3 regions of the Brevibacterium sp. UCMA 11752 genome follow, and region 3 is predicted to be linked to each of the others. Evidence: riboswitches for the same ligand, from Rfam matches in the RefSeq annotation. Region 3 holds a riboswitch; each other region holds the start of a gene.
What was found. Region 3 has a riboswitch for thiamine pyrophosphate ahead of HU144_RS17190 (ECF transporter S component). Riboswitches for the same ligand answer to the same signal wherever they lie in the genome.
Positions count from the first base shown of each region.

Region 1: another riboswitch for thiamine pyrophosphate. It lies ahead of thiM (hydroxyethylthiazole kinase); the one in region 3 lies ahead of HU144_RS17190 (ECF transporter S component).
Region 2: another riboswitch for thiamine pyrophosphate. It lies ahead of thiO (glycine oxidase ThiO); the one in region 3 lies ahead of HU144_RS17190 (ECF transporter S component).

Region 1 covers NZ_JACBOS010000003.1:1,907,730-1,918,232, reverse strand. Annotated here, with positions in the region: gene HU144_RS08565 (DUF1648 domain-containing protein) at 543-737, shown strand; gene HU144_RS08560 (hypothetical protein) at 753-1,097, shown strand; gene HU144_RS08555 (TenA family protein) at 1,202-1,933, opposite strand; gene thiD (bifunctional hydroxymethylpyrimidine kinase/phosphomethylpyrimidine kinase) at 2,027-2,893, opposite strand; gene thiE (thiamine phosphate synthase) at 2,890-3,660, opposite strand; gene thiM (hydroxyethylthiazole kinase) at 3,657-4,553, opposite strand; TPP riboswitch at 4,541-4,644, opposite strand; gene HU144_RS08535 (sugar ABC transporter permease) at 4,880-6,091, opposite strand; gene HU144_RS08530 (ATP-binding cassette domain-containing protein) at 6,088-6,912, opposite strand; gene HU144_RS08525 (substrate-binding domain-containing protein) at 6,933-8,027, opposite strand; gene HU144_RS08520 (LacI family DNA-binding transcriptional regulator) at 8,147-9,169, opposite strand; gene HU144_RS08515 (GNAT family N-acetyltransferase) at 9,379-10,503, opposite strand, start outside.
Region 2 covers NZ_JACBOS010000003.1:3,223,481-3,233,983, reverse strand. Annotated here, with positions in the region: gene HU144_RS14495 (thiazole synthase) at 1-507, opposite strand, end outside; gene thiS (sulfur carrier protein ThiS) at 509-757, opposite strand; gene thiO (glycine oxidase ThiO) at 754-1,941, opposite strand; TPP riboswitch at 1,931-2,034, opposite strand; gene thiE (thiamine phosphate synthase) at 2,058-2,738, shown strand; gene HU144_RS14475 (ketopantoate reductase family protein) at 2,775-3,746, shown strand; gene HU144_RS14470 (histone deacetylase) at 3,700-4,314, opposite strand; gene HU144_RS14465 (DedA family protein) at 4,320-4,988, opposite strand; gene HU144_RS14460 (sensor histidine kinase) at 5,141-6,301, shown strand; gene HU144_RS14455 (response regulator transcription factor) at 6,309-6,995, shown strand; gene HU144_RS14450 (Fic family protein) at 7,016-8,233, opposite strand; gene HU144_RS14445 (alpha-hydroxy acid oxidase) at 8,432-9,703, shown strand; gene HU144_RS14440 (TetR/AcrR family transcriptional regulator) at 9,681-10,292, opposite strand; gene HU144_RS14435 (FAD-dependent oxidoreductase) at 10,450-10,503, shown strand, end outside.
Region 3 covers NZ_JACBOS010000003.1:3,804,432-3,814,934, reverse strand. Annotated here, with positions in the region: gene HU144_RS17225 (LysR family transcriptional regulator) at 1-567, shown strand, start outside; gene HU144_RS17220 (class I SAM-dependent methyltransferase) at 564-1,166, shown strand; gene HU144_RS17215 (class I SAM-dependent methyltransferase) at 1,181-1,948, shown strand; gene HU144_RS17210 (putative quinol monooxygenase) at 2,012-2,332, shown strand; gene HU144_RS17205 (hypothetical protein) at 2,408-2,953, shown strand; gene HU144_RS17200 (energy-coupling factor transporter transmembrane component T family protein) at 2,977-3,807, opposite strand; gene HU144_RS17195 (ABC transporter ATP-binding protein) at 3,804-5,339, opposite strand; gene HU144_RS17190 (ECF transporter S component) at 5,339-5,968, opposite strand; TPP riboswitch at 5,992-6,100, opposite strand; gene HU144_RS17185 (fibronectin type III domain-containing protein) at 6,216-8,066, shown strand; gene HU144_RS17180 (universal stress protein) at 8,125-9,033, opposite strand; gene HU144_RS17175 (DUF4916 domain-containing protein) at 9,148-9,687, opposite strand; gene HU144_RS17170 (putative quinol monooxygenase) at 9,748-10,050, shown strand; gene HU144_RS17165 (MmgE/PrpD family protein) at 10,315-10,503, shown strand, end outside.

The sequences.
Region 1 (10,503 bases), 1.9 Mb from region 3:
ATTCTCGTATCAATTGCTGGCTCAAAAATCGGAAAGACTCGCAACACCCCAGGTCAGGACGTAAAACCCCAATCGGTCGAAGTATCATCTCGGCCACATGGTCACTTCCGACTTCGGTGACGATGATCTCGCGGGCAAACGCATATGAGGAACCGAGTGCGGCACGCAGGCCACTTCTTGCAAGGTGGCCCTATCTTTCTCTTCTACCCGGGTGGAAAATGGAGACACGCATTCGATACGGGCGTGAGGAGGCCGTCATGGATCTGCTTATTCTGTTTATCATCGGGGTGTGCTTCGCCACGATTGTTTTCTTTGTCGGACGATTTGCCTGTCCGAGACACGACCGCGTGCCCCTGATGGAAGTCGACCATGTTCTCCTGTGGACCACTCTGCGTCGCGGATGGCACGCAATGGGTTTGTTGGGGCCTATCGCCCCGGGCAGAAGCGGACCGTCAGGAAACCACCCGGCCTGATCTGTCTCAACGGGATCGCCGATCACCGATGCCCGATAACCGGCACCCGGCACCCGATAGCCTTGCAATGTGCCTTCCTCAACGAAGCCGGACACGAGCCGACGCCCTGGAACCGCCGCATTGCTCTTCGCAGTGGCGTCCCTCCTGGTCCTCATCGGTGTCGCTTTCTGGTTCTGGTTCAACGCACCCGACCAGGTGCCGAGCCATTTCGGGGCAAACAGTCAGCCCGACGACTGGTCGCCAAAGGGTGAAGTCTTCGGATGACTCGTTCCCTTGGGAGTGGGCATCCCAGTGGTGCTCTCCATCCGCTGGATATTTGAGAAGCTGCCGATCGGCCTCATCAACATTCCTCACAAGGAGTACTGGCTGCAACGCGGCGAACGGGTCTATCTCGTCGACTGTCTGATGGAGTTCATGCGAATCACTGCTGGCGCGTGTGCTCTGCTGTTTGCATTGTCTCTGGCGCAGACGCTCAGCGTCGGGATCGGCAAATCGTGGCCGGATGGCCTTCTGGTCCTCCCGACCGGCGTCTTCCTTGCCATCGTCGCAATCGCAATGTGGAATCTCTTCCGCCGTCTCAAACCCGGCGGCAGAGACGACCGCGAGCTCACACCCGAAAGATAGACCGAAATATAGGCCGAAAGATGAACCGAGACGATCTGCCGGACCGAGCTTTACACCGCAAGATCCGCAGATCCCGGCCAAGCCTCGTCACTGACGAATGGTGCTCAGCTCTGCGGCACGAACACTCCGGCGTCCCAGTCCTGCAGCGCATGCGCCGAGGCCCAGAAGTGAAGTTCGTACACACAGGCCTGCTCGAAGGTGGCACGCATCTGTGCGGCCACCTCGGCGGGGGCATTGGTGAGCTCCTGCTCAAGCAGCTGGACAGCCTGCCGGGTCGATTCGTCGAACTCGGGTGAGTCATAGGTCTGCACCCAGGTCCGGTACGGGTGGTCCGCACTCATCGCTCCGGCCCGCTCGACGAGCACCTTGCCCATATGCGCGTAGACCCAGAAGCACGGGAGCACTCCGGCCACACCTTCACCGTAGGAGCGGCTGGCGGCGGTGGCGACGAGGTAGGACACATATCCCATGGTCGTCGGTGAGGCTCGGAATCCGGCCCCGCTGTTGACCAGGTCCTCGTGGGCTGCGGCCAGGCGAGAATCGGCGAGCAGCTCTCCGTGCATCTCCTCTTCCACCGAGATCGCTTCGGCGGCGGAGCTGGCCCAGAATCGTGATGCGTCACGGTCGTTGGCGCGCGCAGCGAGGAACGACATCGCCTTGGCATAGCCGGTGAGGTAGATCCCGTCCTGGATGATGTAGTTCGTGAATGCCTTCACGTCCAAGCTGCCGTCGGCCAGCTGGCCGAGGAACGGCAGCCTCTCGATCTCCTCAACGATTGGTCGCACCCGGTCCCACAGCTGAGTGGTCTGAGGTCCTGCGGAAAAGTCTGTCGTCATTGATATCTCCCATATTCAAGGGACCACGGCGGCCCCGAAGCGTCATTGTGCGGTTCCCGGATGGCAAGCCATCCGGGTGTCTAGCTGGTTGTTCTAGCGGCGGACGATGTCGACCTGATGGTCGACGGGACCGTGAGCGCCCTTCGGATCCAGGCTGACCTGCCAGTTCGCGGCGGATTTCAAGGCGCGGGCCAGATAGTTCAGGGCATTGTCGACGGCTTCGTGGAGTAGATCCGGGCCCACCTCGTCAACTGCACGTTCACGTTTGAGCACGGCCACCTCGGCGGTGATTGCGGCCGACAATGTGCACCCGGTGCCGTGGGTGTTCGGGGTTGCCACTCGCGGGTGGGTGAACTCGGTGACCGTGCCTTCGGCCGTGACGAGAACGTCGGCGACATCACCCTCGATCGCGTGCCCGCCCTTGAGCAGCACCGCGCGAGGCCCGCGGTCGACAAGCTGTCTGGCCTGGGCCAACATCTCCTGCGGATTCTGCGCCACCGGCTCATCGTCACCGATCAGCAGCGCCGCCTCGGGCAGGTTCGGGGTGATGAGGTCGGAGACCGGCAGCAGGTGGTCACGGACCGCGGCCACGGCATCGACCTCGAGGAGGCGGTGCCCGGAGGTCGCGACCATGACCGGGTCCACGGTGTAGAAGCCCAGGTGGCTCTGGGCCGCTCGCGCGACGACGAGTTCCACGAGAGACCGTGAGCCGAGCATCCCCGATTTCGTGGCGTCGACGGGCATATCGTCCAGGACGCTGTCGAGCTGATCCGAGACGAAGTCATCATCGATTCCGTAGACCCGAGAGACGCCGTGCGTATTCTGCGCGACCAGAGCCGTGATGGCCGTGGTGCCCAGCACTCCGCGGGCGGTGAAGGTTTTGAGGTCGGCGTGGATGCCGGCTCCCCCGCTGGGGTCGGTGCCGGCGATGGACAGTGCGATGGGTGGACGCGTGGTCATCGCGCTGCCTCCGCACGTCCGTCGCCGAATTGTGCGAGCAGTTCCTCGGCTGCAGCACGCGGATCCTCGGCGCGGCAGATCGCCGAGACCACACAGATCCCGACAAGTCCCCGGCCGCGCAGTTCGGCGGCACGAGCAGTGCTGATTCCTCCGATGGCGACCGCCGGAAGTTCTGCTTCGCTCACCAGCTCGCCGAGGCGGTCCGGCCCGATCCCATCGGGTGCATCGGTCTTCGTCGTGGTGTCGTAGACAGGCCCGATTCCGACGAGGTCGACAACGCCGGAGTCCCGGGCGGCTGCGAATTCGCTGCTGTTGGCCGCCGACAGGCCGATGAGCGGTTCGGGGCCGATGAGTTCGCGCACCTGTTCGACCGGAGTATCCGACTGTCCGACGTGAATGTGGACGTGCGAACCTTCGGCAAGGAGGCGCTGGGCGACGGCGACGCGGTCGTTGAGGACGATGGGCACACTGCGTTCCGCGCCTGCCGAAGCGGAGTCGAGGCTCGTACTGTCGGCCACCGCGCTGTCGACTGCGGCGATGACCTCGCAGGTCAGCGTGTAGAACGCATCGTCGTCGATGTCCTTGTCCCGGACCTGCACGATCCCCACTCCCCCGGCCACAGCTTCGCGGACGGTATCGGCGACGCTGCGTCCGGCTTCTCGGCACTGGGCCGAGTCCGTGACGAGGTAGAGCCGAGTATCGATTCCGGCCAGGCGTGCGTCGATACCGGCCAGGCGGGAATTCACCTCGGGAATCGAGGGGCTCATGACTGTGCTCCGTCGACCGCGTCGGCCCCGACCGCGTCGGCCCCGACGGCGCCTGCTGCGACTGTGCCTGCTGCGACTGTGCCTGCTTCGACCTGGATCCTTGCCAGCTCCTCGCCCGTTACCGTGTGCAGCACGTCAAGGAAGTTCACGGAGAAGCTGCCGGGTCCGCGTACTCCCTCAGCGGCAGCTTCACCAGCAACCTTGAAGTGAGCGTGGGCGGCGACGACGGCCTCGAACCTCGCCGAGGCGGTCGTTGCGCCCACGAGATAGGCAGCGGTGACTGCGCCGAGTGAGCAGCCGGTGCCGATGACCAGTGGCATATAGGAGTGACCCCCGTCGAGGCGGACGACACGATCGGCACCGTCGATGTGAGCGACGATCGCGTCCCTTGGTCCGGAGACGGCAACGATGGCACCCGTGGACCGGGCCAGTGCGGCCGCGGCGGGAATCACCGCATCAACTTCGTCAGTGGAATCCACACCTCGCCCGCCCAAACCCATGCCGGCCAGGGCTGCGATCTCGGAGGCGTTTCCGCGGATGGCTGTGGGTGAAGAGTTCGCCGCGCGGCGGATTCGCGTGGTGCGGAAGTCGACGGCTCCGATGCTCACCGGGTCCAGCACCCATGGCTTGGAGTCTTCGTTGGCTGCGTCGATGGCGGCGTCGGCGGCGAGGAACTGCTGGTTCGTGGCGGTGCCGAAGTTGACCAGCAGTCCACTGGCGATGCGGGTGAACTGTGCGGCATCGGCATCGTGGTCGAGCATCGCCGGAGCGGCGCCGATGGCCAGGAGCACGTTGGCACTGAATTGCTGCACGACGGTGTTCGTGATGCATTGGATCAGTGGATTGTTCGCACGCAGTCGTGTATTGGCAGAACGCAGGTCGAAGTCAACCATGACGATCCCTTCGCTAGTATGGCCCAGATCAGGTTCGATGGGTGTTCTCTCAGCCTCACGCGAACGGCGTCAGGCACCCCATGTCATTGCCCACGACTGTATCAGCTCAGTCCCAGCACCGCCGATGCCGGCGCCCGAGAAGGGCTGATGCAGCGGCCCCGGGACTGCCGAGCTGGAACCTCAGCCCCACCTCGGCGAGGAACAGGTTTCATTGAGAGCAGAGCTGAGCGTCGAGAGCAGACTCCAGGGAGTGCGCTCTCGAGGCTCAGCTCTGCTCTCGACGTTTCGCTACCGCATCGAGCGGGGCTATCTGCGTCTCTCGGCAGCTAACCGCGTCCGACGTAGCGTTGTCCGCGGCGGCTCAGGGCGTCGATGACGACGGCCGTGAGCAGGACGAGCGCGGTGATGATCTGCTGGGCATCGGAGTTGAAGCCGATGAGATACAGACCGTTGTTGATGGCACCGACGACCAGGGCACCGAGCACGGCGGCCCAGGCTGTGCCGCGACCGCCGAACAGCGAGGTGCCGCCGATGACCGCGGCGGCGATCGCGTTGAGCAGGTCCTGCGTGCTCACCAGCGTCGATCCCGCGTTTGTCGTCACACCGGTCTTGATGAAGCCGAACAATGCTGCCAGAACACCGGCGGCCATGAATACGCTGATGCGCACCCAGGTGACCCTGATACCTGCGCGCCTGGCGGCTTCGACCTTGCCGCCGACAGCGTAGATCGAACGCCCGTACTTGGTCTTGCGCAGCACCAGGTCGATTCCGATCGCGATGACGATCATGAGGAAGAACGGCATCGCCAGTCCGAAGTCCTGATTGACCAGGATGAGAAAGCCGAAGACGATGGCTGCCAGCAGCACGATGCGCACAATCACCGAGGTCCAGCTCGGGCTGTCGAGTCCCTCGTTGTGACGGCGCAGCTTCGAGTAGATGATCCCGGCACCGAAGCCGATGACTGCAACTGCTCCGAACACGTAGGCCCAGATGGCTGGGAAGTAGAAGCTGGCAAAGTCGAAGGCGAAGGTATCGGCCATCGACAGGTTCTTCTGCACTCCCAAGGTCGTCAGAGTCAGTCCGGTGAACGCCAGCAGACCGGCCAGTGTGACCACGAAGGCCGGGATGCCGACCACCGCGAAGAACCACCCCTGGATCGCTCCGACGACGAGGCCCAACACCAGCATGATGACCAGCGCGATCAGGGGCGGGACCCCTTGTCTGACCACCAGCACACCCAGTAGTGAGGCAGAGAGTCCACCCAGCTGAGCCAACGACAGGTCGATCTCACCGAGGAGCAGGATGAGGTTGATGCCCAGCGCCAGGATCGCCAAGAACGCGACCTGTGTGGAGAGATTGACCAAGTTGGCCGGTGAGATGAACTTGCTGTTCGCCGACTGGAAGACGACGACGATGACGATGAGCGCCAGTATCACTGGGAATGAGCCGAGCTGGCCCTCCTTGACTCGACGAACGAATGTCGCAAGGAACCCCTCGCTCGAAATGCGTTCGTCGGTGATGAACGAGTTGCGGGTCATCGACGCTCACCCCTCCGGGTCGCTCTCTGAGTCACGACGTTGTCGTTGGCTCCCGTGATCGCGGCGACCAGCACGTCCGTGCGCTCGTCACCTGGGAAGTCACCGGCATCCTTGCCCAAACGCAGAACATGGACACGGTCGCACACGGCCTGGACATCGGCCATGTTGTGGCTGACCAGCAGCACTCCGAGGTCACGTTCACGCAGCCGCTCGATGAGGTTGAGCACCTCGGCGGTCTGCGCAACGCCGAGGGCCGCGGTCGGCTCGTCCAACATCACGATCGAGGGTTCGCCGAGGAGGGACCTGGCAATCGCGACCGTCTGACGTTGACCGCCGGAGAGAGCCGCGATCGGCACCCTGACACTGGGGATCTTCGCCGACAGGCTGCGCAGCAGCTCCCACGACCTTGCTTCCATGGTGACCTCGTCGAGAACACCGCCGCGGGTCTTCTCGTGGCCGAGGAACAGGTTGGCCACGACGTCGAGGTTCTCGCAGAGGGAGAGGTCCTGGAAGACTGTGGCGACTCCCGCCTTCTGTGCGTCCTTCGGCGCTGCGAATTTCTGGGATCGTCCGCCCAGAATGATCTCACCTTCGTCGGCTCCGTGGACTCCGGCGATGACCTTGACCAGGGTGGACTTGCCGGCGCCGTTGTCGCCGACGAGGCCGACGACTTCACCGCGGCCGATGGTCAGGTTGATATCGGTCAGAGCTTGGACTGCGCCGAATCGTTTGTTGATTCCGCGCAGCTCGAGGACTGGTTCGGCTCCGGTCTCCGGCACCCGCGTACTCGCGGGCGCCGGATCGTTGGGTTGAGAATTCATATATTCCTACTCGCCGATTTCTACTTGACGCCGGCGTCTTCGCAGAGCTTCTTCACGTCTTTGGTGCAGATGTCTTCAGCCTTGATCTGATCCCCGACGATGTCCTTCACAGTGTCTTTCGTGACGACCTTGGCCTCGACGAAGTCCGTCGGAGTGTCCTTATAGGTTGTACCACCCTTCGGTTCCTCACCTCCGGCAAGTGCAACGGCTGCCTTCGCAGCGAACTCAGCCTGCGGTGGGATCGACTTGTAGATCGTGGCGTACTGGTCACCCCTGAGGATGTTCTGCAGACCGTCGACCTCAGCATCCTGCCCGGTGACGACCGGCTTCACCTTGGCCTTCTTGGTGGCGGCGAGAACACCACCGGCGGTGCCGTCATTGGCTGAGTAGATGGCGATCGGCTCTTTGTCCGCGCTCTGCAGCTGACCTTCGACCCACTGGCGGGCGTCGTCCGGGTTCCAATCGAGGGTGTCGTGGCTTTCGGTGATGTCGACACCGGCCTTCTTCAGGGTCTCCTCGGCACCGGCTTTGAAGTCTGCGGCGTTCGGGTCCTTCGGATCGCCGTTGACCATCCAGACCGGACCCGACTTCGGGTCCTTGTCCTCGGCCTTGAGCCCGTCGAGGACGGCCTGGCCCTGGAGGTTGCCGATCTTCTTGTTGTCGAACGAGGTGTAATAGGTCGCACCTTCGAAGAAGCGATCGTAGGCGATGACCGGAATCTTCTTGGCCTCGGCCTTCGACAGAGCCGATGACACCGCCGAGGCATCGACGGGGTCAAGGACGATGGCGTCGACGCCCTCGGTCACAGCGGCTTCGAACTGCTGCTGCTGCTGGGTCGCGTCCTGGTTCGCGTTGCGGTACTCGACCTTCGCATCAGGGTTGGCCTCTTTGACGTACTTCTCGAAGTTCGGCTTGTCCAGAGATTCGTAACGGGTGGTCTTGGACTCCGGGAGCAGCAGAGCAATGGTGACTTCACCGTCTCCGGCCGAACCGCCGCCGGATTCCTCATTGCCTTGTCCCTTCTGACTCCCACAGCCACTGAGCGCGAGAGCGCCGATAGCAACCGAGGCGCCGAGAACGGCGAACTTCTTCCGAGACTGCAGGTTGTGCCTCATTGTGACCCTTTCAATTTTTCTGACAACGTTGTCAGGCTGATCAATATAATTCGCTGATCGGAGCTCGGTGTCAACTGTTTCGGCGAAAAATTGTGTTCGGGGTCTCTTTCCGAACAGTGTCACTTGTCCGGAGATTCCTCGCCGCTGCCGCGAGCGATCACGTGCACGGGAACCTGAGTCGGCTCCTGATTTGGATCTCTACCCGACGTGGAACCCGGCGGATCCTGCAGACGTCGTACCGCCTCGGCGGCCATGGAGCTGACATCACGATCGATGACGGTCACGTCTAAGAGGTCCGCGGCAGGGAAATCGTCGATGCCCACCAGAGCCGGCCATTCATCGAGGCGCCGGCAGGCGTCGATGGCTCCCTGAGTCAGGGTCCCGGACAGGGTGATCAGTGCGCTGGGCGCGCTGCGCGAACCCAGCCAGGCCGCGACGACGTTCTTCGCGCTGGCCAGGTCGTGGGCGTCTTCGCGCATGTAGGCGCGCCACCCGATGTCCGAGCGTCCGGCGAAGGCCGATTGGATTCCGGCGAGCCTGGCGGTCGTGATGGGACTGGTCGAATGATCGCCGATGACGCCGAGGCTGATATGCCCGTGATTGAGCAGTTGAGTCGCCGCCAGACGTCCGGCACGTTCCTCATCACCGGCGATGAGGTCGACACCCGCCCCTGCAGTCGATGGGTCGAAGGACACGATCTGCACGTCAGCCGACGTCGCATCGGTGTAGAACCGTGCGGCGTCCGGGTGCGATCGGATGACGCAGATTCCGGTCATGTCATTGGCCAGGCACTCCTCGAGGAAGCCGCGTTCACGGTCGAGATCGTCGGCGGTGACCGTGACGACCGGGCGCAGTCCGACCCTGCTCAGCTCGGCCTCCAGCAGGGTGAAGAGACGAGCCTGGAAGGGGTCATCTCCGTCGCTCATGACCACACCGATGTAGGGAGATCTGCCACCGGCACGCAGGCGCCTGGCCGTGGAATTGAGGCGAAATCCCAGCTCAGCCGCAGCGTCTTCGACCTTCTCAGCGGTCGACGCGGCCACATGTTTTTCGCCGTTGAGCACTCGGGAAGCGGTCTTGATGCTGACTCCTGCGCGCGAAGCGACCGTGGCCAGGGTCGGCCGATCGTTCTGCTTCGCCATGACCACACCTTTGAGTCGGGAATCCTACGGACCGCTTGCGGTCTGCGCGCGGGCGACCGATAGGAATGATGATAGCCGCTGGCGCTCGCATGGTCGCAGATGGTCCGGCGATTCGGCCCGGACCCCGCATCCACGCCGAGGTGGCCGCTGGGTTCCAGCGGCCACCTCGGCGGGTGCGGTGCAGTGCTCTACACGATCGTGCGGTGGGCTCAGCGCGCCACGGGGTTCCTCATCGTTCCTGCGTAGAGCAGCGATTCGGCCTGGTTGCCGATGTCGACCATCTGCACGGTATTGCGCAGCTGCAGACGGTTGAGGCAGGAATGGGCGAAACGTTCGGCTCTCAGGTCCACATCCCCGGCCAGACCCTGGGCGAGTTCCGGATGCTCGGCCTCGTAATGATCGAGCACCTCGGCGACCAAGGTCCAGAACGACTCCGAACTCAGCACACCATCGGCATCGAGGATCCCGCCGAGGTGGCGCAGCACTCCGTCGAACATGTCCGTGAACACGGACAGGGCCTTCTCATCGCCGGGGACCAGCGCCCGGATCCGCTCGACGTCACCCGGCAGCTCGCGGTGGCCGAGGACGGCGACCTCCTCGCCGATGTCCTTCATGAAGGCACCGGTCACGACGTGGTCGTCCAGGATGAGGATGAGGTTCTCCCCATGCGGCATGAACACCAGATCGTGGGCCAGCAGTGCGTGGACGAGCGGGTGCAGGTAGGCCCTCAAGTAGGACCGCACCCAGTCCTCGGACGCCTGACCTGAGGCGCGGATGAGTTCGCTGGCGAAGGCGACTCCCCTGTGATCGCGGTGCAGCAGGGACGCCATGGTGACGACCTTCTGGCCAGGTTCGAGCACGGTCAAAGGGTTCTCCCGCCACAGGGCGGCAAGCATCTTGCGGTGCGGGTTCGTCTCCTGCGTTCGGTGGTAGACATCCCCGGTATAGCCGAGCGCAGTGCGTTCCCGCAGGACCTGGAACCCGGCGTCCCCGAAGGCGGGATCGGTGCCGATCACCTCGGCGACCCAGTCATTGATGGCCGGAGTATCGCGCATGTACTTCGGAGACAGTCCGCGCAGGAACCCCATGTTCTGTACGGCGAGCGCGACCTTCACATACGGGGCATCGGCCCGTGTTCGGTTGAAGAAGGTGCGCAGGGACTGCTGCGGCTGATGCTCGTCGAGGCCAGCGCCCAGGGGCAACAGATCTCCGCGGGCGATGTCGGCGGCGAAGGTGATCGCGAGCCGGTGGTCGGCCTGCCAAGGATGGACCGGAAGGAGGTGGAAGTCTTCCGGATCACGGCCGACTGACCGGATTCGTGAGTCGAAGAGTTC
Region 2 (10,503 bases), 580 kb from region 3:
CGTCTCGATGTTGTGCGGGTTGAGGATACCCAGCCCGCTGCCGATCGGAGCACCGGCAGGCATGACCACAGCAACCCCGGCATCCTCGAGCCTCTTGGCCAGGGCCGGATCGTCGTTCGTGTAGGCGAAGACCGTGAAGCCGTCGAGCACGAGCTCCTCCGCGGCCCGGAACAGCTCCACCGGATCGGGCAGCAAGGTCTCTTCATCGGCGATGACCTCGAGCTTGACCCAGTTCGTCTCGAGAGCTTCCCTGGCCAATCGGGCAGTCAGCACAGCATCCCTGGCCGTGTAGCATCCAGCCGTATTGGGCAGGATGCGGATACCCAGACGCTGCAGCAGGGCGAACACCGAGTCCTGGGCAGTGCCGTCGTAGCGGCGCAGTGCTACGGTCGTGAGTTCTGTGCCCGATGCTTCCAGCGCCTGTTCGAGGATGCTCAGCGAACTTGCGCCGCCGGTGCCCATGACGAGCCGGGAGTTCAGAGTCACTTCGTCGACGTTCCAGGTCATATCAGCCTCCCTGCACTGCGGTGACGATGTCGACGCTGTGGCCCTCGGCCAGGGTGAAGCCCGACCACTGTCCGCGCCTGATGACCTCACCGTCGACGGCGAGCGCGATGCCCAGGCGACTGCCGTCGACGGGGGTGCCGTCGGTGCCGATCTCCTTGTCGACGATGCCGGAGATGAGGTCCTTGGCTGTGGTGGGACCGGCGAGTGCGTGGCGCTCGCCGTTGAGCGTGATGGTGATGGTGTCGGTCACGGATGACTCCCTGCTGGTTGCTGAATCGAAACGGTGTGCTGCTGAGCGTCCTGTGTGTCCGCCGGTGGGTGCTCTGAATCGAAGCGTTCCGGTCCCACTGCTTCCAGTGACCCCGATGGCGCCCATGAGGTGTCGGCTCTGGTGGCAAGGTCGGCGGTGAGGCCTGCACCCAGCGGGGCGAGGAGAATGCCGTGCCGGAAGAAGCCGGTGGACACCACACAGCCGGGATCGATGCGTCCGATGATCGGCACGTCATCGGGTGAGCCCGGTCTGGCGCGGGTGGTGATGTCGGTGATCTCGCAGTCGAGGATGGCCGGGACGAGGCGCTCTGCATCACGAAGCAGCTGGTGGACTCCGCCGGCGTTGGTTCCCGACCGGCCGTCCTCACGGCTCGTGGCCCCGAGGACGAGTTCGCCATCGGGACGAGGCACGATGTAGACGGGCCGAGCATTGACCAGACCGCGGATCGTGCGCGTCAGCAGTGGGGCCAGGGCCTTCGGCGCCCGGAGTCTGATCACCTCACCCCATACTTGGCGCAGAGGCAGCGTCGGTACCCCCACGATGTCATTGCACGAAGCGCCAGCGGCGACGATGACCTGATCAGCAGTTAACCTCGTCCCATTGTCGAGCTCGACGCCCACAGTGCGCCCTGCTGCCTTGAGCAGACCCGTGACGCAGGCCCGGACGATGTCATCACCGAGGACGGCTGTCAGTGCACCGGTGACTCGACGGGGATCGATCGAATGATCTCCGGGGATCGTGACGGCTCCGCACACCCCGGGTGCCAGGGACGGTTCCAGGTCACGGGCCCGGGAGCCCGCGATGAGGGAGACGTCGAAACCGGCAGAGGACTGCAGGTTCATGAGCTCACGCAGGGAGGCGAGGTCGGCCCGGTCACCGGCACACACGAGGGTCTCGGTGCTCGAGTGTCCCAGGTCATGGCCCGAGGCGGCAGTCAGCTCGGCGGCGAAGTCCGGGTAGAGGTCCGCCGAGGCACGCATGAGCGGATACAGGGGCGACTGCCCCCACACCACCTCGGCGGCCGGGGCCAGCATTCCCGCCGCCGCATGGGAGGCACCCATGGCAGGGGCAGGATCGACGATAGTGACGCGCACGCCGCGTCGGCGCAGATTCCAGGCGGTGGACAAGCCGATGATTCCAGCTCCCACAACGATGACGTGCACGTGCTGCTCCCTCCGGCGGCATGATCCGCATCAGGTTGAACGGTCGGCACAAAGCCCTCTCAGCCCCTTTATGAGGCTCCCGCGAACTCCTCTACTCTAGGAGCATGGCCGCAGATATGACAATGGACGCCGCACTCCAAGACACGGATACAGCCACAGACAGGGGCACACGTCTTGACCGGCTGCGCACGGCTAGGCTCTATGTCTGCACCGATTCCCGCAGCGTGCAGGGCGATCTCCCAGAGTTCCTCGATGCCGCCTACGCCGGTGGCGTCGACATCATCCAGCTGCGCGACAAGGGCCTCGAAGCCCGGGCCGAGATCGAAGCACTCGAGGTGCTCAGGGACGCAGCCCACCGGCACCAGAAGCTCTTCTCCGTCAACGACCGCGCGGATGTGGCCCTCCTCGTCGGCGCCGATGTCTTCCACGTCGGCCAGGGCGACCTCACCAGCGAACAGGCCCGCGCGGTCCTCGGCCCGGATGTGATCCTGGGCCGCTCGACCCATTCCATTGCCCAGGCCGATGCCGCCGAGGCGGATCCCGAGATCGATTATTTCTGCTTGGGTCCCGTGTGGGAGACCCCTACCAAACCCGGCAGACCAGCCATCGGCACCGACCCCCTGCGCGCGCTCGCCTCCAGCGCGTCCAAGCCCTGGTTCGCGATCGGCGGGATCTCGGCCGTCGAGCGCCTCACGGAGGTAAGAGCCGCCGGTGCGCAGCGCATCGTCGTCGTCCGTGCGGTGACCGCAGCAGAGGACCCCGCGGCCGCGGCTGCGGAACTCAAACAGGCATTGTGACAGCGCGCGGCGCAACAGCAAAGGAATCTATCTGACATGGGAGAGCACACAGTGAAGATACTCATCGCCGGAGCCGGCGCGACCGGCGGGGCGTTCGGCACCCGCCTGTTCGAAGCAGATCGCGATGTCACGTTCCTCGTCCGCGAGGCACGAGCGCAGACGATGCGTGCCAACGGCCTGCGATTCGTCGCCCCCGGTGAGGACCGGACGAATCACATCCCCGTCCTCACCGCCGCCGACCTCGCCCAGGCTGATCCGGCAGCTGCCGACTCCGCCGCTGCCGATCGCCAGGATTCGACTCCCTTCGACCTCGTGATCGTCGCGGTCAAGGCCAACGGCTTGGAATCGATCATCGACGACATCAGACCCGCAGTGGGGGAGCAGACCCTGATCATTCCGTTCCTCAACGGCATGGCTCAGATCGAGCGATTGGTCGAGGAATTCCCCGGCCAGGTTCTGGGCGGTCTGGTCAAGATCGTCGGAACGATCAAGGACGGAGCCATCCACCAGATGACCGACCTGGCTATCATGACCATCGGCGACCTCGACGGGGGAGTCGTCCCCGATCCCATCGTCGAGGCTCTTGACGTTCCCGGCTACAGACTGCAGATCCTTGAGAACATCACGGACGCCCTGTGGGAGAAGTGGATCTTCATCGCCGCGGCAGGAGTCGTCACCTGCCTGTTCCGGGCCCCGGTCGGAGCGATCATGGCGGCTGGCGGACAATCGCACATCGTGGGAATCGTCGACGAGCTCGAAGCCGTTGCGAGCGCCGGGGGACACCCGGTCTCGGCCGAGGTCAGGGACATGACTCTGGCCATGCTCACCGCCGAGGGCTCGTCATTCACCTCATCGCTCTATCGCGATGTGACCTCGGGTCTGCCCAGCGAAACCGAGCACATCCTCGGCCACCTCGCGCGAACAGCCGCTGACCTCGGTGTGCAGACACCCCTGCTCGACCTCACACTTGTGCAGCTGCGGGCGGGGGAGTCGCTGCGACAGAGTTGAGCGTCGAAACTGAACCGACGGTCGAGACAGAACTGACCTCTTCGACGCCGAGGCGCAGCATCGTCAGGTACGGTTCACCGGGGATGGTGTGGGTGACTGCATCCGATCCGTGCGGAGCTGTGAACGTCACCATCGGGATCGAATCTGCGCGGTCGAGAACCAGAAGGGTCTCGTATCCGCCTGGCCCCACCGAGTGGGCGGAGCCGACGGGAAGTTCGCAGGCCAGTGTCTCCAGCGGGTTGTCCGATGAAGGCGGCCGGTTCATCTCCTGATCGGCGACATCGGCGAACTGCTGGGCCGTGATGAGATATGCCTTGGCCGGTGTGGGGCCTGGTACGTGATGGTCATAGAAGGCCATTCCTCCGCCGCCCCACACGGTGGAGGTGCCGGCGAAGTAGATGGATCCGGGAAGTTCGATGCCTATCTCTGCCAGCGGCGGAGCGGAGTCCCGAGCGCCGGGATAGGTGACGAACGCACCTGGGGGACGGCCGCCCTGCAGGTAACAGGCGAGCCTGTCACGATGCATGTTCGACCCATAGCTGACATACCACACGAGACCTTGAGACATCCCATTCATGATGCCACGTCAACGGCTGGGACTGTCCAATCTGCAGAGTCTCGGTGTGCCGTTCGATCCCCCTCTGATCGGGCTTTCCTCCTGGCCAGAAGTCTGCGCGTGAGTTCAGCAACACCGGTGATGGTGAGTGCGATGCCGATGCCCAATCCCACCCCGAGCAGCGGCTGGTCCTCGAACAGCACACCGCCGAGCAGACCGATGCCCGTCGAATACAGCGCCCAGGCCAGGCACCCTGTCGCATCGAAGGCGAGAAATCGAGGGACCGGATACTTCAGCATCCCCGAGGTCACGGTGGTGGCCGTGCGTCCGCCGGGAACGAAACGTCCCGCGATGAGCACAGCGCCGCCTCGGCGGGCGAATATCTCCTCGGTGCGTTCGAGGAGCCGACGTGCACGCGGACGCCGGGTCCACCGAGACGCCAACGCCCCACCCCCGCGCCCGACAAGGTGGGCGGCGAAGTCACCGGTGAGGGCACCGACTGCTCCGGCCAGCAGGAGTCCGCCGGGGTTCGGTGTTCCGGTGGCCGCATAGGCCGCCGCGGTGATGAGAACCGTTTCGGAGGGCACGATCGGGAACAGGGAGTCGAGGCCGGCGATGACGAAGACGAGGAGGTACACCCACGGCGATTCGAGCGTTGCGGCGAGGATGTCGAAAGCGAAGTCCATACTCATCCACGCTATTGACCGACAGGCGAGCTCGGAACGCGGCGAAGAGCAGTCTCGCCTGCAGGAGCCCGGAGTGACAATGCGGAAAACCGGAAACGGAGACTGCGGTCGGACCCATGGGACTTCGCGCCCGGCGTTGCTACGATCGACCTATGCCCTGGCCGACGTCGCTGACCGCGCGGATTCCCCGAGAATCCCGCATGTTCGTCACACGTTGGAGTGCCTCGGTGCTGGGCATCCTGTGGGGCGTGCTGCTGTGCCTTCCGCTGCTGCTCGCCGCGATCCCCACCCCGGCCTCGCGACTGAGCCGGAGGGTCCTGGCCTGGGAACGTTCCCGGCAGGAGCGGGGATTCGGCATCCTCATGGGTTCGGACCCGATTTCGGACCCGATGAAGCGCGGCTTCTTCGTCCTCAACGGTGTGGTCGCCGGCCTCATCGCCATTCCAGTGCTCAATCTGCTCACGGGTTTCCTGCTCGTCACCATCGGCTCGCTCATCCAGGGACTGTTCATCGGCGGCAGCATCACCATCGGCTTCGACTTCTGGACCATCAACCAGCCGACGCTGTTCGTCGGAGTGCTCTATGGAGCCGCGAACCTCATCGGGGTCATCGTCCTCGCCGAGTTCGCCAATTGGCTGCACGGCAGAATCGACTCCAGGTTCACCGAGACCAGCCGCCCCAACGCGCCCCACACCCGCATCACCCAACTTCTCATGACCCGTCACGGTGTGGTCATGGCCATCGACGAGGAGCGGCGCCGGATCGAGCGGGACCTCCACGACGGAGTGCAGCAGAATGTCGTGTCTCTGTCCGTGCTCATCGCACGTGCCCAACGAGCGAAGGATCAGGACAAGGTCAGCGCCCTCCTCGACGACGCTCTCGTGCAGTCCCAGGATCTCATCGATGAGATGCGCGAGGTCGCCTGGCGGGTCTATCCCACAGCACTGGACGAACACGGTCTGGGCACCGTCCTCCACCGGGTAGCCGATCACTGCCCGATCCCGGTCACCCTCACCGCCGTCCCCACCCGCCGGGTATCGCAGGCCAGTGAATCCGCTGCGTACTTCGTCGTCCGGGAGGCGGTGACCAATGTGGTCAAGCACGCGAATGCGTCGACGATTCGAATCAGCGTGGTCGCCGATGAACAGAAGCTCATTGCCGAGGTGGTCGATGACGGCACCGGGGGAGCCGACCCTGCCGGCAGCGGGCTGAAGGGACTGTCGCGTCGGGTCGGAGCACTGGACGGGACGATGACGATTGAGAGCACAGAGAATGTCGGAACCACAGTGAGAGCGGAGATCCCCTATGTCTGAACCTGGCATGCCTGAATCCAGCGCCGAACCCCTGAGCGTCGGCCCGATGAGAGTCGCCTTGGCCGATGACTCGGTGCTGTTGCGCGAGGGGGTGCGCAGCCTGCTCGAAGACGAGGGCATCGCAGTTGTGGCCTCTGTCGATGACGGGCAGCAGCTTCTGACCGCGGTCGCGACTCAGCGCCCGAACTTGGCGATCGTCGACGTCAGGATGCCACCGACCCACACCACAGAAGGACTCGAGGCCGCGCTGGAGATCAAGCGCCGCTTCCCGGACATCGGAGTCCTTGTACTCAGCCAATACGTTCTGCGCGAATATGCGACCGAGCTGCTGAGCACCGAGACCGTGGGAGTCGGCTACCTGCTGAAGAACCGGGTCACCGACATCGACCGCTTCCTCGAGTCCGTCAATCGGATAGCGGAGGGCGGAACCGTCATCGACCCCGAGGTCGTCCGGCAGCTGCTGAGCTCGTCCGAGAAACAGAACTCCCTGTCAGCGCTCACCCCTCGTGAGAACGAGGTCCTTCAGGCCATGGCTGAGGGGCTGTCGAATCGCGGTATAGCCGAACGACTCTACGTGTCCATCAGCTCCGTGGAGAAGGCCATCAGTTCGATCTTCGACAAGTTCAGGCTGCACGCAGGGGAGACCACGAGCCGGAGGGTCGCGGCGGTCCTGCACTACCTCGATCAGTCCTGAGCCGACGGAGACCAAGGTTCTCAGAGTTCGGAACGGGCTCGGGCACCGATGCGCAGATTGAGGTCCTCGAGCTCGGCCAGCACATCGCCAGCACCCCAGATCTGATTGCGCTTGCGACTGGTCAGACCGCGCAGGACCCCGGCTTCCATCAGCGCGGAGACCGCCCTGTTCGCCGAGGAGCTGGAGAGTTTCAATGAGTCCTCAAGGTCGTCGATCGTGAACACCGGGTCCGATGCGAGGTAGCTCAGGATCCTGGCTGCGGCGCTGTGCTCACGTGGATGGCCGAGGAGGTCGGCCCACTCATCAGGCAGTCCAGCCAGCCGATGCGCGGTCAGCTGAGCTTCCTCCGCCGCGATCACCGATGACGTCGACCACAGCGATATGACCGGTCCGGCGTCGCCTGAGTGATAGGAATTCAGCGCGGCGAAGTAGCGGTTGCGAACCTCGACCAAGGCGGCAGCCAGGGGAACGGTGATCCCGGTCGTGACGCCGCGTGAGTGGAGGATCCCAGCCGCCAAGGCTCGTCCGATCCGACCGTTGCCGTCGGTGAAGGGATGGATCGCTTCGAACTGCGAATGGGCGATGGCGGCCTGCGCGATCGTGGGAATGTCAACGCGGCCGGCGAAGGTCAGCAGATCGTCCATGAGCTCGGGGACGAGTTCCGGGGGTGGGGGAACGTAGAGCGCGCCACGGGGCGAATGGTCGGAGCCGCCGATCCAGTTCTGCATCGGCCGATGTCGGCCCGCCAGATGAGCCTCGCCGGCATCGTCCTTGAGCAGCAGCCGATGGGCGCGAGAGACCGAGTCGGCACTGATCGCTCCCGATGTCAGCAGATCCAGCGCGCCCGTTGCAGCGGCCATCGCAGTGGCCGAAGAATTGGACTTCGCACCGTGGAGGGCTCGGACGAAGTCGTCGATGGGGGCCTCTTCGGCTTCGATCTTCGATGAGGCGATCGATTCGCTGCGCAGCAGCAGGTACGACAGTGGGATCAGGGTGCGACCGTGCTCGGCATCGAGCCGGGAGATCGCGCGGACCGCGGTTTCTGAGCGTGCGGCGAGCTCGGAGGGCAGGCGCAGTTCGACTGAGCCGATGCGGGCCGGAATGGAGACGGACACCTCGGCGAATTTTCTGTCATCGATCGTGCCGCCGCGGAACTCCTGGCGCCACGGTCTGGTTTCTGCCTGCGCTGCGGGCACGGGAACGGCAGAATCAGGCACAGGAACGGCGGAGTCGGACATGGGAATAGTCTAAACGATAAGCCCACATAGAGAAATAAATGGGAATATCTCTCATGGTGATCCCAGTTCCAGGGAACACGGCCCTCTCGCTAGACTCACAGCTCAGGGACGGCCAAGGATACTAGGAGCGCCAGAGGCTCACAGTGCTCGCAGGCGTCTCGAAGCCGATGAGATTCAGTGTCGAAGACGAGGAGAACGATGAAACGGCAGCTGCCCGACGTGAAGGAACTCGCCCCTCTCCTGCAGTTCAGCCTGCCCAGGCTCGACAGGGTGGGTGCGCGACTCGACTCCGCTGCCGACATCTGGGACCTGCGTCGCATCGCGAAGCGGGTCACCCCCACGGCACCCTTCGACTACGTCGACGGCGGCGCGCTCGATGAGCACACGCTGCGCAAGAACCGTCAGGTCTTCGCCGACGTCGAACTCCTCCCACGGATCCTGCACGGAGTCGACGCCCCGAACACATCGACGACGATCGCCGGTCAGAACACAGCACTGCCATTCGGCATCGCCCCGACAGGCTACACACGGATGATGCATTCCGAAGGTGAGGTCGGGGGAGTCCGCGCGGCGACAAAGGCAGGCATTCCCTTCTCGCTGTCAACGATGGGCACACGGTCAATCGAAGAGGTCGCCCAGGCGGCACCGGGATCCACCCGTTGGTTCCAGCTCTACCTGTGGAAGGACCGTGAGCGCAGCCTCGACCTGCTTCAGCGAGCCCAAGCCAGCGGGTACGAGACCCTGCTCGTCACAGTCGACACTCCGATCACAGGCCAGCGCCTGCGAGATAACCGCAATGGGCTCTCAATCCCACCGAAGCTGACCCTGAAGACGATTCTCGATGCCTCCTACCGGCCCGGCTGGTGGTTCAACTTCCTCACCACCGAGCCCCCGAAATATGCCTCCTTGTCGAACACCTCTCAGTCCCTGGCGGAGATGACGCGGACCATGTTCGATCCGACACTTGACCTCGAAGACCTCAGATGGATCCGGCAGCAGTGGAAGGGCAAGCTCTTCGTCAAGGGAGTCCTCACCGCCGAAGACGCCGACAGGGCCCGGTCCATCGGCGCCGACGGCCTGGTCGTGTCCAACCACGGAGGACGCCAACTCGATCGCGCACCTGACTCCCTGACCGCACTGGCGGAGGTACGAGCGGCCGTGGGCGAGGACATGGAACTCATCCTCGACTCCGGAATCATGTCCGGAACCGACGTCGTGGCCGCTCTGTGTGCCGGAGCGGACTTCGTGCTCGTCGGCCGGGCCTACCTCTACGGACTGATGGCCGGCGGGCAGCGGGGCGTAGAGAAGGCCATCGACCTGATCCGGGCAGAGATACTGACTGCCATGGGACTGATGGGCGCCCGGAACATCTCCGACCTCGGACCGCAGCTGGCCAGGGGGCTGCCGACAGCTCCCGGTTTGCCCAACGACGTCCCGGGCGAGCGCCTCACACCTGGAGGAGGCGCTTGAGCAGACGGAACTGCTGACCGGCGGCGGCCTCGAGGTCGCTGCCCGTCCGGCTGTCGGTGTCGGTCTGCTGCAGCGCCCAGTCGTCGAAGGCCCTCAGCATGGTCGCGGCCGCCAGGGCCTGGAGGTCTGCCGGGCAGTCCGCATCGATGGCACCGGCCTCCCTGCCGATCTCCAGCACCGACGAAATCCACTTCTGGTAGCTGCTCTCAAGGCTGGTGACCCCGGGATCGGCACGATTTTCATGCACGATCCGCCACAGCAGTTCGATTGCCCGAACCTGCGGCCAGACACGCAGGGCATCGTCGAACGCGTGTGCGGCAGTCTTCCAGAAGTCTGAGGCGAAGCTGCTCGGGTCCGGCGGAGTCCATTCTCTCCTCGCCAATTCGCGAAGCTCATCGACGACCAGTGACAACAAGGATTCCTTGGAGTCGATGACGTGATAGAAGGAGCTCTTGCTCATCGAAGCTGCGGAGATGATGCTGTTGAGGGAGGCCTGTTCGAAGGGGCGGGAGGCGAATTCCTCGGCGGCAGCGAAGATCAGCGCCTGCCCCTTGGCGCTCGGCATACGTGCGAATGCAGAAGCTGACACGATCTCTTCCTCACAATCTCTGGACCAGGTGGTCCAGTCAATGCTACCGTGATTGGACCACCTAGTCCACTCTGCGCATGCTGACCGCGAAGACATCGCGCAGACAGGGACCAGCTGCAGGGACCAGCTGCAGGAGATGACGACGCGAGGAGATGTCATGATCACGCACGTGCCCTTCGATGAGCAGTATGAGGCCGCGAAGACAGAGGAT
Region 3 (10,503 bases):
CCGGCCATTGTGCGCCTCCTGGGCCAACAGCACCCGCACATCGAGGTTCGGGCCCGGGAGATCAATGTCGAGACTATGTCGGCGGCCGTCATCGACGGAGCCATCGACTTAGGCATCGGGATCAACTATCCGGCCGTGCCCCTGCCGCCGATGCGGGGTCTGAGCTGGACGACGGTGGCCAGTGAGGACTTCGGCATCGTCGTGCCCGCGGGCGCACGGGGTCCCACACAGCAGGCCTTGGCCGAGGCCGATTGGATCCTGCCCCCGGCCGAAGAGCTCTTCGGCCGAGCGATGCGACTGGCCACCTCGGCGCTGGGGATCGCTGCGAAGGAGACCCACATCGTCACCGACACCGCCGTCGCGCTCGCCCTGGCAGGCACGGGACTCGGGCTGACCCTGGCGACGCCGATCATGATGTCCCTGGGCGGGCCCGACGTCGACCTCCATCCCATCGCCGAGGCGGGCGGCAGGGAGATCATCGTTCTGACCTCCCCGGACCCGGCAGATCCGGTCGCTGCCGTCGCCGAGGTGGTGGCCGAGGTCTTTCGTCCTAGGATGGGGCCATGAGCTTCGATCATCAGTGGAACCGCATCCGTGAGACCAATCCCGACCACTCCGCGAACTATGCGCAGCGGTGGCGCACTCTCGCCGCCTCCGGCCACGACATCGGGGGAGAGGCGAGGTTCGTCAATGCGATGGCACCGCGTGGGGCGCGTATCCTCGACGCCGGCTGCGGCACCGGTCGTGCTGGTGGCCTGCTCTTAGGCGAAGGGCACAGCGTCTACGGCGTCGACCTCGATGAGTTCCTCATCTCAGTCGCCGAGGAGGACTTCCCGAGCGGTGAATGGCACACCGGCGACTTGGCCGAATTCGACTTCGCAGATGCGGGCATCAACGACATCGACGTGGCGTTCTGTGCCGGCAATGTCCTGTCCTTCCTCGATCCCGCCTCGCGTCGCCAGACCCTGGGCAACATCAGATCGACGCTGAAGTCCGGTGGACGCTTCGTCGCCGGATTCGGGGCCGGCCGCGGCTACGACTTTGCAGACTTCATCGACGATGTGAAGTCGACCGGGATGCTCGTCAACCTCAAGCTGTCCACGTGGGAACTCCACCCCTTCGAACCCGACAGCGATTTCCTCGTGCTCATCGCCGAACGTGTGTGAGCGCGGGCTCTGAAGTGAGCAATCGCGCCTATGAGGACGAGTTTCTCGCCGCCATCTATGATGATGACAATCCGGATGGGCCAGATCACGACTACTTTCGTGAACTCGCACGAGACCTGTCGGCCGCCTGCATCACAGATCTGGGATGCGGCACAGGGATGCTGACAGCAACCCTGGCAGCACCTGATCGCGTCGTCGTCGGCATCGATCCTGCCGCAGCGATGCTCGAAATCGCTTCGAAACGGCCCGGTGGGGACATGGTTGAATGGCGCCTGGGAACATCGGAACTGATTGAGACGAAATCAAGCGACCTGATAGTGTTGAGCGGCAACGTCGCGATGCACATCCTCGGTTATGAGTGGAAGTCGACGCTGCAAGACATCACCCGAGGACTCCGCGAGGACGGAATCGTGGCCTTCGAAGCTCGCAATCCAGATGCTGAAGCCTGGCGGAACTGGAACACGCATGCCGAGACCCGGCAGACCGCAGTGGGGCGTCTGCGCGAAACGACGGCCACCTCGGCGCCGGACGAGCTGGGCATCATCACCATGGACAGCGTCAACGAATTCCTTGATGCCGATGAGGTGATCAAGGTCAGTCAGCGATTGCAGTTCCGGACGTTCGACACTTTGCGTGACGATCTAGGTGCAGCCGGTCTGTCCGTGCGCAATGTCTGGCGGGACTGGGATCGTACTCCGTTCACGGGATCTGTCGACGAACCGCTGATGATCGTTGAAGCGGTGAGCGCAGACGTGGCTCTTGGAGCGCAGGCCGAAACATGATTGGCTGGTGGCGTCGGGCCGACACGGTCCGACGGAATTCGCACAAACACAGGAGCGGTCAGCATGATTTTCATCGTTGTGAAGTACGACGTGAAGCCCGAGAGCGTCGATGAGTTCCCCGAGGCGGTGCGCACCTTCACCGAGGCAGTGCGACAGGAGCCCGGCAACCTGTGGTTCGAATGGTCCAAGAGCCTGGAGAAGGACAACGAGTTCGTCCTCATCGAAGCATTCACCGACGAAGGGGCAGAACCCCACGTCAAAAGTGACCACTTCGCTGCCGGCCTCGAGGCTATGCGTCCGCACCTGGCGTCGACGCCGAAGATCATCTCCCGCAAGATCGACGGCGAAGGCTGGGACGAGATGGGCGAACTGCAGATCGGCTGAGGCCTCTCTGCAGCGCTGAGCATTATCGGCCCGCTGAGCATTCACGGCTGGGCGATAGTTGCCTAGACTTCACTCATGGTGACCAAGGCGATGAATGTGGCGGCAATCGAGAAGGCTCTCGGCGAATCCTGGGCGGATACCAAGGCCCGCCTCGAATCGGCCGGGGGAGCGTCGGCGAGTCACAAGGAACTCGCCGACGCCCTCTACCCGCAGTTCGACGGAGTCGTCGAGAAGCACGGCTGGTGGGTCCAAGGCGCGGTCGTGGCCTATGAGCAGGAGATCGGCCGACGGGTGCCCGGCCAACGGGCCGACGGCACCTTCGATGTGGCGGTCTCACGCACCGTGACCGGTCAGCGTGATGATGTCATCACCCGATTCGCGTTCCTCATTAATGAGGGAACGCTGGCGGGCCTGGCCCTCGACGGGGAGGCGCGCACGTCGAAGACGGAGAAGCGCTCCTTCTGGCGGGCGAACCTCGAGGACGGAACCAAGTTCGAGGCAGCCGCCGAACCGAAGGACGAGAACAGGACACTCCTCGTCCTCACAGTCTCCAAACTCCCCAGCGCCGAGAGACTCGAAGAATGGCGAGCCGATCTCAAGAACCTTCTCCGGCAGCTCTGACGTCTTGCCGACGGTGTGCGCGCTCAGCCGCCGACGATCGGATTCCAGGTTCCGAGTATGTGTGCGGCCACGATGGCAAGAGTACACACTGCCAGAGACACCACCACCGCCAGACGGTCACCGGAGCCGAAGGTCGACTCCCGACGCCAGGTCCGCCCCGGACGACCGAACGCCCGGCCCTCCATAGCCATCGCCAAGGTGGTGCCGCGACGGATCGACTGCACCAACAGCACGAAGATGCCGGCGAACAGACTGCGCGTGCGCCGGATGATCGAACCGCCGGCAATGCCCCTGGCCCGTCTGGCCATCGCCAGGGTCTGCCACTCACTGACGAGGAGACCGAGCAGTCTGCTGGCCGCCAGCACCGAGACGACAACCACCTCGGGCAGCCGCAGCCGCTGGACGAGCGCATCCGCCAAGTCACGGGGATCGATGGTGGAGGCGAGCACGATGAGCGGAATCGCCAGCGCCAGGGCTCGCAGGAAGATCGCCGCCGCAGCCTCCAGCGAATCAGTTGTCATCAGGATCGGACCGACGTCGACGACCACCGCACCTGTCTTCTCCGCCAAGATCGCTGTGCCCCACGCGGCCAACAGTGCACCGAGAGGCAGGAACCACAACCGCAGGAGCGCCGCCCGCAGGTCGAGTCCCGTCGCCGGCAGCGCAAGCAGGCAGAACCCGAGGACGATTCCTGCTGAGACCATGTCGATGCTCAGCAGCGTCCCGACCATGAGGATGAGCGCCACAGCGATCTTCGTCAGCGGATTGCACCTGACCAGCGCCGTCCTGCGCACAAGGGGGATGAGCTGGCCCGGATCGTGAACTGCGGCCGGTGACGGTGTTGGTGCACTCAAAACTCTCGCCCCTCCTGGATGTCTCCAGCTCCGGTCTTCTCCGCTGTGGGCTGCTTGGCACCGCCGAGGACGACGCGTCTGGCACCGATCGCGTCGAGGAAGGCATGGTCGTGACTGATGGCGACCACCGTTGATCCGCGTGCGAGGACATCGAGGAACTGCTCGACCAGCCCTGCCCAGGTCAGGGCGTCCTGACCGAAGGTCGGCTCGTCGACGATGAGGACCTGCGGTCGGGGAGCCATCATGGCCGCTACCGACAGGCGCCGCTTCTCACCTCCCGAAAGCCCCTGCGGATGCGCCTCGGCGAGAGTCTCAAGGCCAAGCGCCTGCAGCAGCTCGACGACACGCTCCTCAACCTGGCCCGCTGACCATCCGGACAGACGCGGACCCAGCGCCAGCTCTAAGGCGACGCTGGAGCGCAGAAACTGATGCTCCGGCTCCTGGAACACCATCCCGATGCGAGGAGCCAGAAATGCTGAGGGCCAGCGGAAGGGCCGGTCATGTTTAGCCCCAGCCCGCAGAGAGCCCAGCGCGGCGACTTCTCCACCGAACTCGGGAATGAGGCCGGCCAAGGTCAGGGCCAGCGTCGACTTGCCGGCCCCGTTGGCGCCGACGATACCCACGGCCTCACCAGCCCGAATGGACAGATCGAGACCGGTCGCGGCCGGAGCCTTCACCCTCGGTCGAGCAACGCTGAGCTGCTCGGTCTGGAGGACGACCTCTCCGGTAGCCACAGCAGCAGCTCTTGATACGGACTCCACCGGATTCCGATCGTCTCCTGCCAAGGATTCTGTCGTTCCCGGCACCCAGACTCCACACTCGAGAAGCACCTCGGCGAGTTCGGGATCACCGAAGACCGAACTCGGTGTGCCCTGCGCGAGCAGCCCATCTGGGCCGAGGACGATCACGGTGTCCACATGATCGAGCCACAGTTCGACCCGGTGTTCGACGATGATCATCGTCGCCGAGGTGGCCGCCTGGGTATCGAGGACAGCATCACGGACGGAGGCGGCCGAGTCCGGATCGATATTCGCCGTCGGCTCGTCGAGGATGATCACCTGTGGTGCCATCGCGTGGACTCCCGCCAGTGCCAGCCGCTGTTTCTGACCTCCTGACAGTGCCGCGGTGGGATGGTCATGGGGGAGGTCGAGACCCATCGTCTGCAGCGAGGCGGAGACGCGGGCATCGATGATCTCCGCAGGCAGTCCCAGGTTCTCCATCCCGAAGGCGACGTCGTCGCCGACGCGGGAGAAGATCACCTGCGAATCGGGATCTTGCAGGACCAGCCCGGTCTCACCTCGGCGAGGATCGGGTGGCAGGTCACCGATGAGCAGCTCGCCGGCGGCTTCGCCGGATTCGGCGGGGAGGACCCCGGCGATCGCATGCAGCAGGGTGGTCTTGCCAGCCCCGGATGGGCCCAGAAGAAGCACCTTCTCACCTGCGTCGATGTGCAGGTCGAGGGGGACGAACGCAGGCTGCTCGCGATCGGCGTGGCGCCACGAGTACCGGCGGGCAGTGATTGGCAGGGCCATCAGCGCAGGCGACCGGAGGCGAAGGAACTCAGCGCCCCGGTCTTCGCGATCGCGCGGTAGGCGAACCAGGCGCCGATGCCGGAGATGACGACGCCGGAGATGACGGCGCACACCGTGTAGGCGGCTTGGAAGCCGAACTGCCATTCGGCGTTGTACATGATGTTCTCGCTCACGGACATGAACGCGGCGGCCAGGAGGCCGGCCAGGCTCGTGACCCACAGGTTGAACTTGCGATAGCCGAAGGCTGCGAAGATGAGTTCGGCGCCGAGGCCCTGGACCAGCCCGGACAGCAGGACGGTAGCGCCGAAGTGGGAGCCCAGCACGGCCTCGACGATGGCGGCGATCATCTCGCACAGCAGTGCGGCACCGGGCTTGCGGATGATGGCCCCGGCCAACGGCCCGGCGAGGACCCAGAGCCCGGCGATGAGGCCGATCGAGGGAGGGAAAGCCTGGAACCCGAGTTCGAGGACCTTCCAGCTCAGGGCCAGGACCCAGAAGATGAGTCCGACGCTGATCCCGAGCACAGCGGTGACGACATAGTCGACGACCCGCCACTGCTTCGTCGTCGGTGCGTGGGAATGGTTTCGCGCGGTCTTCGAAGTGGATTCAGGCGCGGCTGTTTCTGGCATTGTGCCTCCTCATATCAAGGAGGGGTAGAAGAGTCTCGACTTCCTTCGGCGGTGCTAGCCGCATCAGGTTCGAGGGTCTGCAGCTTCATCTGCACTCTCAGCGCCCCTATTGGCGCTCCCCTGTCGTGTAGGGCCAACTGTACAACAGTTCACGGCAGTGCCCCGTGGCGAAAAGTTCACCTGCCGTTGACTCGGCGGCCGCCCGTCGGGGTCGAGGCTTTCATTACCGGCGGGTAGGAATGATCGGGTGAAAACACAACATCATCTGATCAGGCCACTGGGCTTCCTGTCCGCACTGACGCTGCTGGCCGTGCTCGTCTCGGCACCGATTCCGGCACATGCCCAGGAACAGCTGCTCAGCAGCGATCCCACCGCGAAGAGCCAGGAACGGACATCCGCGATCACCGATCCCGTCCTCCAAGTCGGAGCCGACGAGCGAACGCGCAACCTGTCGTGGATGAGTGAGAGCTCCGGCGGGGGAGAGGTCCGCTGGGCCAAGGCTTCCGAACTTGAGGGTTCGGCGCTTCCCGCCGATGCGAAGCGCGCCACGACGACGAAGTCCGGGCTCTCAACTGATCTCAAACGCCACTACAACCATGCGATTATGACCGGGCTGGAGCCGGACACCGAATACGTCTACCAGGTCGGAAGCGAGGATGACGGCTTCTCACCGGTGGCGCAGTTCGATACGGGGACAGCGGGCGGGGGCAGCGAGTTCCTTGTCTTCGGCGACCCGCAGATCGGTGCCGGTGGTGGCAACCCCGACGATGCGACCGGCTGGAACAGGACGCTCACCTCGGCGCTGGGGACAGCGCAGGATCCGCGGTTGGTCTACTCTCTGGGCGATCAGGTGAACTCCGCCAATGACCAGGGCCAGTACGAGGAGTACTTGGCACCTGAGGCGATGACAACTGTTCCGCAGGCGACGACGATCGGCAACCATGATGTCGCATCGAAATCGTATGAGCAGCATTTCAATCGGCCCAACGTCAGTCAGGACCACGGTGAAGGTGGAGCCATCACCTCCGGCGGGGACTACTGGTTCATCGATTCCGGGGTTCTGTTCATCAACATCAATTCGAACAGTCATGACACCGACGAGCACGCCGAATTCATCGACGAAGTCGTCAAGGCCCACGGCGACGAGGCCCGGTGGAAGGTCCTCGGTTTCCACCACTCGATCTATTCGACCGCGACGCATAACAGCGACCTTGATGTGAAGAAGCTGCGTGAGGCGATTCCACCGGTTGCTGCACGCAACGACATCGACCTCGTGGTGTCCGGTCACGACCACATCTACAACCGGACGTTCCTCATGGACTCCGAGGGCAAGAAGGTCGAAGATTCCGATGCCGGCTTCGAGCAGGAAAAAGACGAAGGGCAGACGATGTACCTGACGCTGACCTCATCCTCGGGTTCGAAGTACTACGACTACGTTCCGGGGTTGGAATGGGAGGCCAAGAGCGTGCACAACGACACCCCGGCCTTCACCCGAGTGCGGGTGAGTGACGAAGCTCTGCAGGCAACGACCTATGAGGTCCCAGAAGGCGGTGCACAGGAGCCGGAAGCGCAGGCAGCGTCCGAGAAGATCGACGATGTCGAGATCACCCGCGCCGGAAATGACGCTCCAGAGCCGGGAGCCGACGTGGAAGCAGATGCGAACGCGGAAGCCGACGGTGCGGACGCTGGCGGCGGCGCGGACAGCGTGGATGCGGCCACCAGCTCAGACGGGACTGAAGCTGACTCGGGCTCGGACACCGCCGAAGCCGACGGTACGACCGAGACTGACGGCACAAACGAGTCTGACGGCACAAACGAGTCTGACGGCACAAACGAGTCTGACGGCACAAACGAGACGGACGGCACAAACGAGGCCGACGGCACGACTGCCGGCGTGGAAGCCGGTGCGCAGGAGAATGCCACCTCTGCTGCGGCCAGCTCGGGTGCCACCTCGGCGAACGTAGGTGCAGATGCGGACGCCGGCGATCTCCCGCGCACCGGCACTCAGCTCGGTGTGCCGATCATTGTCGGTGCCACCGCAATCATCATCGGCGCGGTGCTGCTGTTCATGTCAAGGCGCCGACGCAGTCTGCGCTGACGCTACCGGCGCGGTCTGCGCTGACGCTGCCTGCGCGGTCTGCGCTGACGCCGCCGGCTCAGCTCGGGACGACCATGATCGGACCGTCCGCGCGGTGGAGGACTCCACGGGATACGGAGCCCAGAAGCGCACTTCGGACTGCTCCGCGTCCGCGGGTGCCGAGGACAGTCAGCTGTGCGGTCTTTGCGGCTTCGACGAGAACCTCGGTCGGGTCTCCGATGGGCACCTCGGCATCGACCTGCAGATCGGGGAACTGCTGAGCCACTGCCGCGACCTCGGCCTCGAGCGCTGCCTCGAGCTGCTTCTTCCTCCGAACGGAGACCTCGGCGCTCAGCTCCAGTTCGGGGTACCAGTAGAGCCATTCCTCGCCGGCTGGGAGGACGGAGATGATGTCGAGGGCGGCGCTTCGGGAGCTGGCCACCTCGGCGGCGGTGAACATCGCCAGACGTCCGGCATCCGAGCCGTCGACGGCGACGACCACCGGGGCATCATCCGTCTCCGTTCGGTGGCCCGGGACCACGATGGTCGGGCAGTGGGAGTGGGCAGGCAGTGCTGTGGAAACCGAGCCGAGAATTCGGCCCATGAATCCGCCGCGGCCTCTCGCGCCCACCACCACTGTCCGTGCGTGTGCGCTCAGATCTTTCAGCACCCCGGCCGCGTCTCCCCGATCGGCGCGGTAGGAGACCTTGCCTACGTGGTCTCGCAGGAGTCCGGCCGCTTCACCGAGGAGTTTCTCGACCGCTCGGAGTGAGGCCTGCTCCTCGTTCTCCTCCGGCATTGATGCGATGTTCGGATAGATCATCGCAGGAACGGTATAAGCGGCGACGACGGTGAGAGCGGCGCTGCGGCGAGTGGCCTCGGCTGCCGCGTACTCGAGGGCGCGCGCGGCGAGTTCGGAGCCGTCGTAACCGACGAGGATTCCGAGGTTCATCGATGCTTGGTCGGCGGTGTGGTTCTCGGCAGTCATGGCAGACCTCCCGTGGGGGCCGACTGTACCCGGACGAGGACGATGGCCCCGTCATCAGAACCGTCCTCGTGGACTCAGTCTACCAAGGGACCTCTACGGAGTGTAGAAAAATTGTCAGATCGCGAAGCCCATATGCGCCAGTGCGTAGCGGAGGATGTGCTCCTGACCGTGGCACATCTCGCCGACGATGTCAGAGCGCAGCGTTTCCTCCGGCGTCAGCCAGTCGAGGCTCAGTGCATCCGCGCGAGGAGTGCACTCGCCTCGGACTTCGAGGATGAAGCACATTGAGATCGCATGCTGGCGAGGGTCGTGGAGGAGCGAGGAGCCTTCGGTGGGGAAGTATTCGGCGATGTGGAACGGTGCGATCGCAGGCGGAATGACCGGCAGTGCCATCGGTCCGAGGTCATTCTCTGCATGGCGCATCAGCGCTGTGCGGATGCTCTCGTGGAAGCGGATCCGCCCGCCGACGACCTCTCGGCCCAGTGTTCCGTCGTCCAGGCTGCGCAGCAGGAGACCGATCCTCTCGACGTCTCCCGATTCGCCCACCCGCACAGGAATCGCATTGACATAGGGGATGGGCAGTCGCCGTCGCAGCTGAGCGAACTCGGCATCGTCGAACCAGTTATCGTCGAAGTCCAGAGCAGTGCGCGTCATGGCTCAATTGTGGCACATCGGCACGTGATGCAGTTCACTCCCGCTGGTATCCTTGAGAACATGGTCTTCGCGAATGTCGGCACCCTCGGGACACTGCCCGGACAGCGCGACGTCCTGGTTGCTCTCCTCACCCGTCGCAACGACTACCTCAAGCGGATCGGCTGCCTGAGCTATGAAGTCGGAGTCAGTGATGATCATCCCGACACCATCTTCGTCATCGAACTCTGGGAGAGCGAGCATGCACACCGAGAGTCCCTGCAGCTGTCGGAAGTCCAGGCCTCGATCGCAGAAGCCCGCCCCATGCTCTCCGGTGAATTCGGCGGTTACCGCTTCGACATCGCAGGGTCACCCCTGCGCGACTGAGCCTCGCATCTCGTGGATGGCTCCTCACTTCTGCACGGCTTTCTCATATCGCGGCTGCGCGGCTCTCCCGGACCGCGGCCGTGCCAGCGAATCTTGCCGGATCGGCATTGCGAGACCGGGTGGTGGGAACTCGGTGCGGTCGGGTAAAGTATCTTGATGTCGAGATAAAATTCTGACCAGACCGTGACAGTGACGTGACGTAGCCTACAGTTGTGTCAGCCACTGGAAGACCTGAACGGTCAAGGACGTTTGAAGGGGTTAACCATGATCGATCATGAAGTCCGCACGCACAAGAGCTCAGAGAACCTGGCTCGCGAAGACCAACTCGCCTGGAAGATCGCCGAGGTCGCCTCAGACCCGACTCCGGTGGACTCAGAGGTCACCGAAATGGTGATCAACCGCGTCATCGACAACGCCTCGGTGGCCGCAGCCTCGGTGCGCCGTTCGGCCCCG